3 regions of the Massilia sp. LXY-5 genome follow, and region 1 is predicted to be linked to each of the others. Evidence: predicted binding sites of a transcription regulator. Region 1 holds the regulator's gene; each other region holds the start of a gene.
The links. The regulator sigma-54, encoded in region 1, starts transcription at its own class of promoters, with help from an activator protein. The targets are predictions, from matches to a motif close to TGGCANGNAANCTGCTTT.
Positions count from the first base shown of each region.

Region 1 (3,238 bases):
GCTCGAACTGCAGCGCGACGACAACGGCAAGGCGCTGACGAAGGATGCCATCAATACGCGCCTCGACTCGCTGCTGGCCGAACTGCAGATCGAGAAGCTGCGCGAGAACCCGGCCCTGTCGCTGTCGGGCGGCGAGCGGCGCCGCGTCGAGATCGCGCGCGCGCTGGCGACCAATCCGCGCTTCGTGCTGCTCGACGAACCGTTCGCCGGCGTCGACCCGATCGCCGTGATCGAGATCCAGCGCATCGTGCGCTTCCTGAAGGAACGCGGCATCGGCGTCCTGATCACCGACCACAATGTGCGCGAGACGCTCGGCATCTGCGACCGCGCCTACATCATCAACCAGGGCGCGGTGCTGGCGTCGGGACGTCCCGACGACATCATCGCCGACGAGTCGGTACGACGCGTCTACCTGGGCGAACACTTCCGCATGTAGCAAGGCTGTAGCAACAACACGGGACACCAAGCGGCACCATGAAACAATCCCTGCAACTCCGGACTTCGCAGCACCTGGCGCTCACGCCGCAGCTTCAGCAGTCGATCCGCCTGCTGCAGCTCTCCACCCTCGAACTGCATCAGGAGATCGAGCAGATCCTGTCCGATAACCCGCTGCTCGAACGGCTCGACGACCCGCTCGACCACTCGGTGCGCCTGCTGGCCGACGGCGCGATCAACAGCGCGCCGGCGCAAGCCGAGGCGCCGGCGCCGAACAACGAGGAGGGCGCCCCTGCGCCCGAGGCGGCCGAGGGCGGCGAAGGCGGCGAGGTCGAACGCGGCGAGTCCGAGGGCGACTGGGGAGAGGGTTCGCGCGCATCGAGCGGCGACGGCGACGACGACGGCCGCCCGCAGCTCGGCGCGGTCGGCGTGACCCTGCGCGAGCATCTGTGCGAGCAGATTCGCGTGACGGGCGTCACGGCGCGCGACCGCGCGCTGGCCGAACTCGTGATCGACGCGATCGACGACAACGGCTACCTGGAGGAGCAGCTCGACGAGATCCATGCGCGCTTGCCGGAGGAGCTCGAGGTCGAGATGGACGAACTGCGCTGCGCGCTGGCGCTGGTGCAAAGCCTCGACCCGGTCGGCGTCGGCGCGCGCAGCGCATCCGAATGCCTGGCGCTGCAGATCCGCGCGATGCCGGGCGTGCCGCTGGTGACGCGGCGCATGGCCCTGAAAATCGTCGAGGGGTATCTGAGCTGGTTCGCGCAGCGCGAATTCACGAAACTGAAAAAAGCGCTCGACTGCGACGACGAGGACCTGCGCGAGGCGCAGGCCGTGATCCGCCAGTGCAATCCGCATCCCGGCGCCGCCTTCGCATCGAGCGTCTCGGATTACGTCGTACCGGACGTTATTGTCCGCAAGTCGAAGGGCGGCTGGAGCGTCTCGCTGAACAACGAAGTGATGCCGCGCCTGCGTGTGAACAACGTCTATGCGAATTTGCTCAAGCAGGGAAAAGGCGAAGGCCAGATGAGCGCGCAGCTGCAGGAAGCGAAGTGGCTCATTAAAAATATGCGCCAGCGTTTCGACACGATCCTGCGTGTTTCGCAGGCAATTGTGGAGCGCCAGAAGAACTTTTTCAGCCATGGCGCGGTTGCCATGCGTCCCCTTGTGCTTCGCGAGATAGCTGATACACTAGGACTACACGAGAGCACAATTTCTCGCGTGACAACTCAAAAATTCATGCTGACCCCGCACGGCATGTTTGAGCTGAAGTATTTCTTCGGAAGCCATGTCGCCACCGAAGCGGGGGGCGAAGCATCGTCTACGGCGATACGGGCGCTCATTGCGCAACTGACAGGAGCAGAAGACCCAAAGAACCCATTATCCGACAGCAAGATCGCGGAAATGCTCGGTGAACAAGGGATGGTCATTGCGCGCCGCACGGTTGCAAAATACCGCGAGGCACTCAAGATTCCTCCCGTCAGTCTCCGCAAATCCTTGTAACAGCGGCCCCCATGCGCACTCCCTGCGCGGCGCGGCGGCCGCTACATTTTCAAAGGAGTGTGTATGAATCTCACCATCAGTGGCCACCACCTCGACGTCACCCCCGCCATCCGTGAATACGTACAGAACAAGCTCGAACGCATCACCCGCCATTTCGATCAAGTGATCGATTCCCACGTCATCCTCGCGATCGACAACCTCACCGAAAAAGACAAACGACAGAAGGCCGAGATCAACCTGCGCGTCTCCGGCAAGACCGTACACGTGGAAAGTGTGGCGCAAGACCTGTATGCGGCGATCGATCTCCTGATGGACAGGCTCGATCGCCAGGTGATGAAATACAAGACGATGTTGAAGGACCATAGTCGTGAGGCGCTCAAGCGCCTGCCTGAAGGCGGAGAGGCTGCTGCTGCGATCTGATCGCGCATCGAGCACCGTCTGAACGAGGGCGCCGGAAGGCGCCCTTTTCATTTTGTGCGGTGGACGGCAGTGTCTTGGGTAAAATGCTTGTCTTTTCCATCAACGAATTCGCCATGACCGACCATGTCCTGACCCGCGTTGCCAACGGCACCGGCATCATCACGCTCGACCGTCCCAAGGCTCTGAACTCCCTCTCGCTGGCGATGGTGCGGCGCCTGACGGACATCCTGCTGGCCTGGCGCGACGACGCGTCGGTGTGCGCGGTCGTCCTCACCAGCAGCAGCGAAAAAGCCCTCTGCGCGGGCGGCGATATCCGCTTCTTCCACGAAGCCGGCCACGCGACCCCGACCGGCGGCAGCGCCCTGCTCGAAGATTTCTTCACCGAGGAATACGCGCTGAACCATCTGATCCACTTCTATCCGAAACCGTATGTGTCGATCATGGACGGCGTGGTGATGGGCGGCGGCATGGGTATCGCCCAGGGCGGTCCTGAAACTGGCCTGCGCATCGTGACCGAGCGCACGAAGATGGCGATGCCGGAAGTGAACATCGGCCTGTTCCCGGACGTCGGCGGCAGCCATTTCCTGTCGCACGCGCCGGGCCAGCTGGGCAACTACCTGGGCCTGACCGGACTGACGATCGGCGCTGCCGACGCGCTGTACCTCGGCCTGGCCGACGTCTTCGTGCCGGGCGCGCAGCTGGGCGAACTGAACGCGCTGATCGAATCGACGCCGGGCGCTCAGCTGGCTGACGCGATCCGTCGCTTCGCTGAGCGCTTCGCTGTGGACGCGGGCCGGAGCGTGCTGGAGACGCAGCGCGCCGCGATCGACGCGCACTTCGGCGCCGGTTCGGTGGCCGCCATCATGGCCTCGCTGGA
Region 1 is NZ_JBNNEH010000007.1:84,956-88,193, forward strand. It holds gene lptB (LPS export ABC transporter ATP-binding protein) at 1-436, shown strand, start outside; gene ACI48I_RS21615 (RNA polymerase factor sigma-54) at 475-1,941, shown strand; gene hpf (ribosome hibernation-promoting factor, HPF/YfiA family) at 2,005-2,361, shown strand; gene ACI48I_RS21625 (enoyl-CoA hydratase/isomerase family protein) at 2,475-3,238, shown strand, end outside.

Region 2 (3,238 bases), on a different contig from region 1:
CCGGTACGGCCAATGCCGGCTGCGGCAAAGGAGCGCTGGCGGGCGGCGTGGTCGGCCACGTGGCCGGAAAGCATGGGGTTGCCGGCGCGGCGATCGGTTGCGTGATCGGACACCATGCTGAAAAGAAGAAGGAAAAGCAGGCTGCTGCGGCGGCAGCAGCGCAGAACAACGCAGCGGCGCAAAACAACGCAACAGCGCAGCAACAAGTCACCAAGCCAAAGAAGTAATGTGACTGGGGAGGCCGTGTCCGGAAGTCGGACACGGCCTCCCCCTTCTTGCAATCATCAAAAGACGATCAAGCCTTCGTGTTGCGCTTGCGCATGACAGTGCCGGCGCCCAGCAGTGCGATGCCGAACAGGGCCAGCGAACCCGGCTCTGGCACGTCGACCGGCGGCAGGCCGTTCTCACCCAGCTTCAGTTGGCCGTTATTGCTAACGAAGAAATAGCCTGGCGTATTCGCATATCCCTGGCCATTGCAACCATTCCCGCTGAAATTGGCGTACTGGCAAGCCACTTCGTCGACCAGGAGATCGGTCGGATCGCCGACCGTATTGGCGTTGGTGAAGGCAAAGGCCAGGATCGATTCCGTCGACAGGTCGGTGCCATTTTCGCGGAAGAAGTAGCCTGCATCCAGGCTCCCTTGGGCTGCCGACGCCAGCACGGTGATCTGGCCGTTATTGGTTGGCGAGCCGCTCGCATCGACCCGGCCGCCGCCGCCTGCCAGCACACTGAACTCGGCGATCTGGTTGCCGAGGTTGGCGCCATAGATACCGGCTGCGGTGCCGTACTGGTTGGTCGGGTTCTGGAACATGCGGATGGTACCGCCGGTGAACGAGAAGGCGCCGCCGAAGCTGCCGGTGCCGGTCGCTTCAAAGGTCGCGGTGATGTTGCCGCCCGGGTAGTTGATCGGGAACAGCTGGCTGTTGCTGTCGGCCTGCACGATGTTGAACACGCTGTGCTCGGCAAACGAGAAGCTGCTCGCGCCCGTCGGATTGATCTGGATGAACGAATTGCCATTCACGTCCAGGTACTCGTTGACCGTCTGGCCGGACGCAAAGCCGCCACCAGTCGGATTAAACACCCAATTGTTCAGGACGGTTTCCGCATGTGCGGCCCCGGCCATGGTCATCGTCATGGCGGCAGCGGCGCCCAGTGTTTTGAGGAGTTTCATAGATCGGCATTCCTTGCTTGAGTTGGTTGTGCACATACACAAATGTAAACAAGCAAGCGCCATGCCAATTTTTCGCAACTCATAAAAATCAATGACTTGCGCTCAATCGTTACGTGTTTCCCTGAGGAAGTGTAAAGTATTCCGGCATATCATTTAACAAATAATTCGGTGGTGAAACAGACCGGACAACCCGGAAACGCGTGACGGGCTCCGGCCAGTGGGGCGCTCAGCGCTTGTCCTGCAAGCTCCGCCACTGCACCTTCCCCGTCCCCGACTTCGGCAGGGCCTCGCGGAACTCGACGATGCGCGGACTTTTGTACGCCGCCATGTTCGCATGCGACCAGTCGACGATGTCCTGTTCGCTGACCTGACCGTGAAAGCCGTCCTTCAGCACCACGACCGCCTTCACCGTCTCGCCGCGGCGCGCGTCCACGCCCGACACCACGCACACCTCGCGGATCGCCGGATGGCGGTACATCAGCGCCTCCACTTCCGCCGGCCACACCTTGTAGCCCGAGGCATTGATCATGCGCTTGAGGCGGTCGGTCATGAAGAAATAGCCGTCCTCGTCGACCATGCCGATATCGCCGGTGCGGAGAAAACGCTTGCCGTCGATCTCGATGAAGGCATCCCTGCTGGCCTCTTCGTTGTTCCAGTAGCCCAGCATCACTTGCGGCCCGTGCACGACGATTTCGCCGACCTCGCCGACGCCCAGCGTCGCGAAAGTATCGGCATCGATCACGCGTGCATCGACGTCCTGGATCGGGATGCCGAGGCATTGCTTCTTCGGGCGATCCGGCGGGTTGATGTGGGTCGGCGCGATCGTCTCCGACATGCCGTAGCCCTCGATGTAGTCGATGCCGAGCAGCTCGTGCATCTTGCGGGCAATGGCTTCGGGCATGGCGGCGCCACCGCCGCTGAGGCGCTTGACGGTGGACAGGTCGTACTCCATCACGCGCGGACTCGAGAGCAGGTCGATCACCATGGTGGAAATCAGCTGGGCTGCGTTCACGCGGTGGCGGCGGATGCATTCGGCGGCCATGTCGCGATCCCAGCGCGCCAGCAGGACGATGGTGCTGCCGAGGAAAATCGGGCCGTTCATTCCGCCCTGCATGCCGGTCACGTGGAACAGCGGCAGCACGCTCAGCGCAATCGAGTCCTGCTGCGTCCCGAACCACTGCTGGCCTGCCAGCGCGTTGTACATCACGCTGCGGTGGGTGTGCATGCAGCCTTTCGGCAGGCCGGTGGTGCCCGAGGTATAGGGCATGGCGCACAGGTCGTCCGGGCCGGCGCTGAGCGGCCCCGGACGGCAGCCGCGCGCCAGCATGGCGCTCCACAGGACGACGCCCTCGCCTTCGATGGCGCGGCGCGGGGCGGCGACGAATTCGGGCACGGCGAGATCGGTCGGCGTCGTCAGGTAGTCGGAATAGGCCGCGACCAGCAGGTGGCGCAGGCCCTCCTCGCGCAGCGGCGCGGCCTGCGCGTATAAATCCTGGGGCACGAAGATGGTGGTCGCGCCGGTGTCGCTGACGTAGTGGCGCAGCTCCTCGGTCAGGTTCATCGGGTTGACCGGCACCACGACGGCGTTGGCGCGCAGGATGGCGTAGTAGGCGATGATGAACTGCGGGCTGTTCTGCATGTAGAGCAGGACGCGGTCGCCCGCCTTCACGCCGCACTCCTGCTCGAGGTAGCCGGCGACGCGCTCGACCTGGTCCTTCAGTTCCGTATAGCTGAGCGGCGTATCGTAGAACAGCACGGCCGGTTTGCCCGGGTAGCGCGTGCTGGAGACATCGAGGTTATAAAACAGGTTCGTTTGCGGGATGGTCAGGTGGCGCGGCAAACCGCGCGGCCAGAAATCGACGTGACGCTCGTGCATATCGGTGTGTCTCCTCGGCTCGTTCGATGCGGCGGGCCATTCCGGCGCCTGGCCGGAATGGCCCGCCGCAAGCTTGCTGCGTTTGCTGCGCTTATTGCCCTGCGCCTTGCGGACGGCGGCGGAACATCGCCATGCCGTCGATCGTGCACACGGGCTCGCCATTCTGGTTGGTCGCGACCCAGGTCGACTTC
Region 2 is NZ_JBNNEH010000004.1:168,717-171,954, reverse strand. It holds gene ACI48I_RS15000 (hypothetical protein) at 1-227, shown strand, start outside; gene pepA (flocculation-associated PEP-CTERM protein PepA) at 296-1,171, opposite strand; gene ACI48I_RS14990 (long-chain fatty acid--CoA ligase) at 1,398-3,047, opposite strand; gene ACI48I_RS14985 (MaoC family dehydratase) at 3,139-3,238, opposite strand, start outside.
Region 2: the regulator sigma-54 is predicted to act here: its motif matches at 1,221-1,238, upstream of pepA (flocculation-associated PEP-CTERM protein PepA).

Region 3 (3,238 bases), on a different contig from region 1:
GCCGGGACCTTCGCTTACTGAGCGGCATCGCGCCGCAGCGCGGCGCCGTCGCGCACCAAGTGGTAGCGCAGGCCGCCGGCATGGCACTTCATTATTTGGTGAACCGGCCTCATGAAATCGTGACGTGCGGATTCCGGAACATCGCTGACGAGGCTGGGCATCTGTGGCACTATGCGCCGATAACATCGATGAACACGCTGGAGGCGCAGTAGTGGGAAACCCGCAGTTACCTTCGAATGAGGACCTGCTCGCGCAGATACGTTTCGATCCAGACCAGGGCACCATCTGGCTGTCCGAGCAGCGCGTGATGCTCAACCATGCGGGCGTTTGGGGCGCGCTGCGCGACGAGCTGGTAGAGACCATGGGCATGCAGCGCGCGCGCGCCCTGCTGATGCGCTACGGCTACCAGACCGGATTGCGCGATGCGGAACTGGCCCGCAAACTGCGGCCGGACCTGCCGGTCGAACAAGCCTTCATGGTGGGGCCGCAACTGCACAGCATACGCGGCCTCGTGCACGTGACGCCGCTGGAGCTGGAGTTCGACCTCGCCAAGGGGAGCTATTTCGGGCGCTTCGAGTGGCGCAATTCGTTCGAGGCGCAGGTCTACCTCCAGCACCACGACACCAGCAAGGAGCCGGTGTGCTGGAGCCAGCTTGGCTACGCCAGCGGCTATACCACCTATTTCATGGGGCGCTCCATTATCTACAAAGAGGTGGCCTGCGCCGGCTGTGGCAGCACGCATTGCGAAATCGTGGGAAAACCGGCCGAGGAATGGGAAGACCACGCCGAAACGCAGCGGCTGCTGATGCGCGATTCGATGGCCGAAGAACTGTTCGCCCTGCAAAGCCAGCTGAGCGAACTGCGGGAAGCCGTGCAAGCCAGCGAGCAGGACACCCCGGCCAATTCCGTGGGGCGCTCGCGCGCCTTCCGCGAAGCGAGCCAGCTGATCCGGCGCGCGGCGGCAAGCAAGGCCAATGTGCTGCTGCTGGGCGAAACCGGCGTGGGCAAGGAAGTGTTCGCGCGCGCGCTGCACGCGGGTTCGCCGCGCGCGGAGCAGCCCTTTGTCGCGGTCAACTGCGCCAGCATTCCGCCGGACCTGATCGAAGCGGAGCTGTTCGGCGTGGAGAAAGGGGCGTACACGGGCGCCACCGTCAGCCGGCCCGGCAAGTTCGAGCGCGCCAACCGTGGCACCATCTTCCTCGACGAAGTCGTCGAACTGTCGGCGCGCGCCCAGGCCTCGCTGCTGCGCGTGCTGCAGGAAGGAGAACTGGAACGCGTGGGCGGCACGCACAGCCAGAAAATCGACGTGCGCATCGTCGCCGCCACCAACGAGGACCTGCAGCAGGCGGTGGCCAACGGCAAGTTCAGGATGGACCTGTACTACCGCCTGAACGTCTATCCCGTCCACATCCCGCCCCTGCGCGAGCGCACCGACGATATCCCCCTGCTGACGGAACACTTCGTCGGAAAGTACAACGCCGTGTACGGCAAGCGCATCCTGGGCGTATCGGACAAGGCCCTGCAGGCGCTGATGCACTATGCATGGCCGGGCAACATCCGCGAGCTGGAGAACATGATGGAGCGCGGCGTCATCCTCACCGACAGCAACCAGATGATCGACGTCCATACGCTGTTTCCGACCCTCGCCGAAGCCGGCGGCATGAAGGCCATCGCCCCGTCCGGCCACCTGCATACGCCGCCCGCGCCGGGCGCCGCCTCCAGCCCGGACACGCTGTGCGAACAACTGCTGAATAACGAGTTCAAGCTGGACCAGTTCGAAGCGCGCCTGATCCACACGGCCATGGCCAGGGCCGCAGGCAACGTCACCCAGGCCGCCCGCCTGCTCGGCATCACGCGTCCTCAGCTCGCCTACCGGCTGGACAAGCTGAAACTGCCCAAGTAGCGTCCCCGCGCCCGGCGTCGCCGCCGCGGCGCGCCTCCCTCCCTCCCCGCCTGCGCATTTGCTGAATCCCGCCCGCGGCGCCTCATCAAATCGTGAACCCCACCTGCCGCGCCGCCCGGGCGCGGACATGTCTTTCCTTTAAATTCAATCACTTGGCCTCCTGGCACACCAGTTGCTATAGCTCTTGTTCAGCCATAGAAAACAGGAGGAGACATGAATCCGTTACCCGACATGCCCAGCCGCTTCGTGCGCGTCACGTCGCGCGATGCCGACTGGGTCCAGTTCGAATTCTCGATCGGCGACCCCGACCTTTGCGTCGAGCTGACGATGCGGCCGGCCCAGTACGAGACCTTCCGCCGGCGGCAGTGTGCTCTGGTGCTGCCGGACCTTCCCGCCACCCAGCTCGAACACGAACGGCGCCACTGGCACGAGAGCGTGCCCGGCGCCTGCCCCCACGACTAAAACAACCAGGAGACCAGCATGCAAATCGACATACGGACCGACAGCGTCAAGCCTGTCCGCCAGACCTTCGCCAACATCGCGCGCCGCCTCGGCGCGGACAAGCCGGCCACCCGCTACCAGGAAGCGATGTACGACCTGCAGCCCGAGGCCAACTTCCACTACCGCCCGCTGTGGCAGCCGGAATACGAGCTGTACGACAAGCGCCGCACAGCCGTCGTCATGGCCGACTGGTATGCGTTGAAGGACCCGCGCCAGTTCTACTACGGCACCTGGGTGAACACCCGGGCGCGCCAGCAGGAGTCGATGGAAAAGAACCTCGAATTCCTCGAACAGCGCGCACTGCTGGCCGCCTTGCCCGAGCCGACGAAGGAACTGCTGGCCACGACCCTGGTCGTGCTGCGCCATACCGAGTGGGCCGCCAACATGAACAACGCCTACGTCACCGCGTACGGCTACGGTTCCGCCATTACGGAGGCGACCATGTTCCACACCATGGACCGCCTGGCGCTGGCCCAGTACCTCACCCGCATCGGACTGCTCATCGGCGGCAAGCCGGCGGTCGCGGCAGCCAGGGACGCCTGGCTGCAGGACGCGGCATGGCAACCCGTACGCCATGCCGTGGAAGACCTGATGGTGTGCCAGGACTGGTTCGAACTGTTCGTCGCGCAGAACCTGGTGCTGGACGGCCTCGTCTACCCGCTGTTCTACCAGAAGCTGGACGCGCAGCTGGCCCTCGAGCACGGTCCCGCCTGCGCGCTCGCCACAGACTTCATGCGCGTCTGGCATGCCGAGACCGCACGCTGGGTCGATGCGGTCGTCAAAGCCGCCGTCCAGGAAAGCCCTGCCAACGCCGCCACCATCTCGCGCTTCGCC
Region 3 is NZ_JBNNEH010000002.1:1,176,111-1,179,348, reverse strand. It holds gene ACI48I_RS08875 (hypothetical protein) at 1-21, shown strand, start outside; gene ACI48I_RS08870 (sigma 54-interacting transcriptional regulator) at 212-1,903, shown strand; gene ACI48I_RS08865 (phenol hydroxylase subunit) at 2,117-2,365, shown strand; gene ACI48I_RS08860 (aromatic/alkene monooxygenase hydroxylase subunit beta) at 2,384-3,238, shown strand, end outside.
Region 3: the regulator sigma-54 is predicted to act here: its motif matches at 2,065-2,082, upstream of ACI48I_RS08865 (phenol hydroxylase subunit).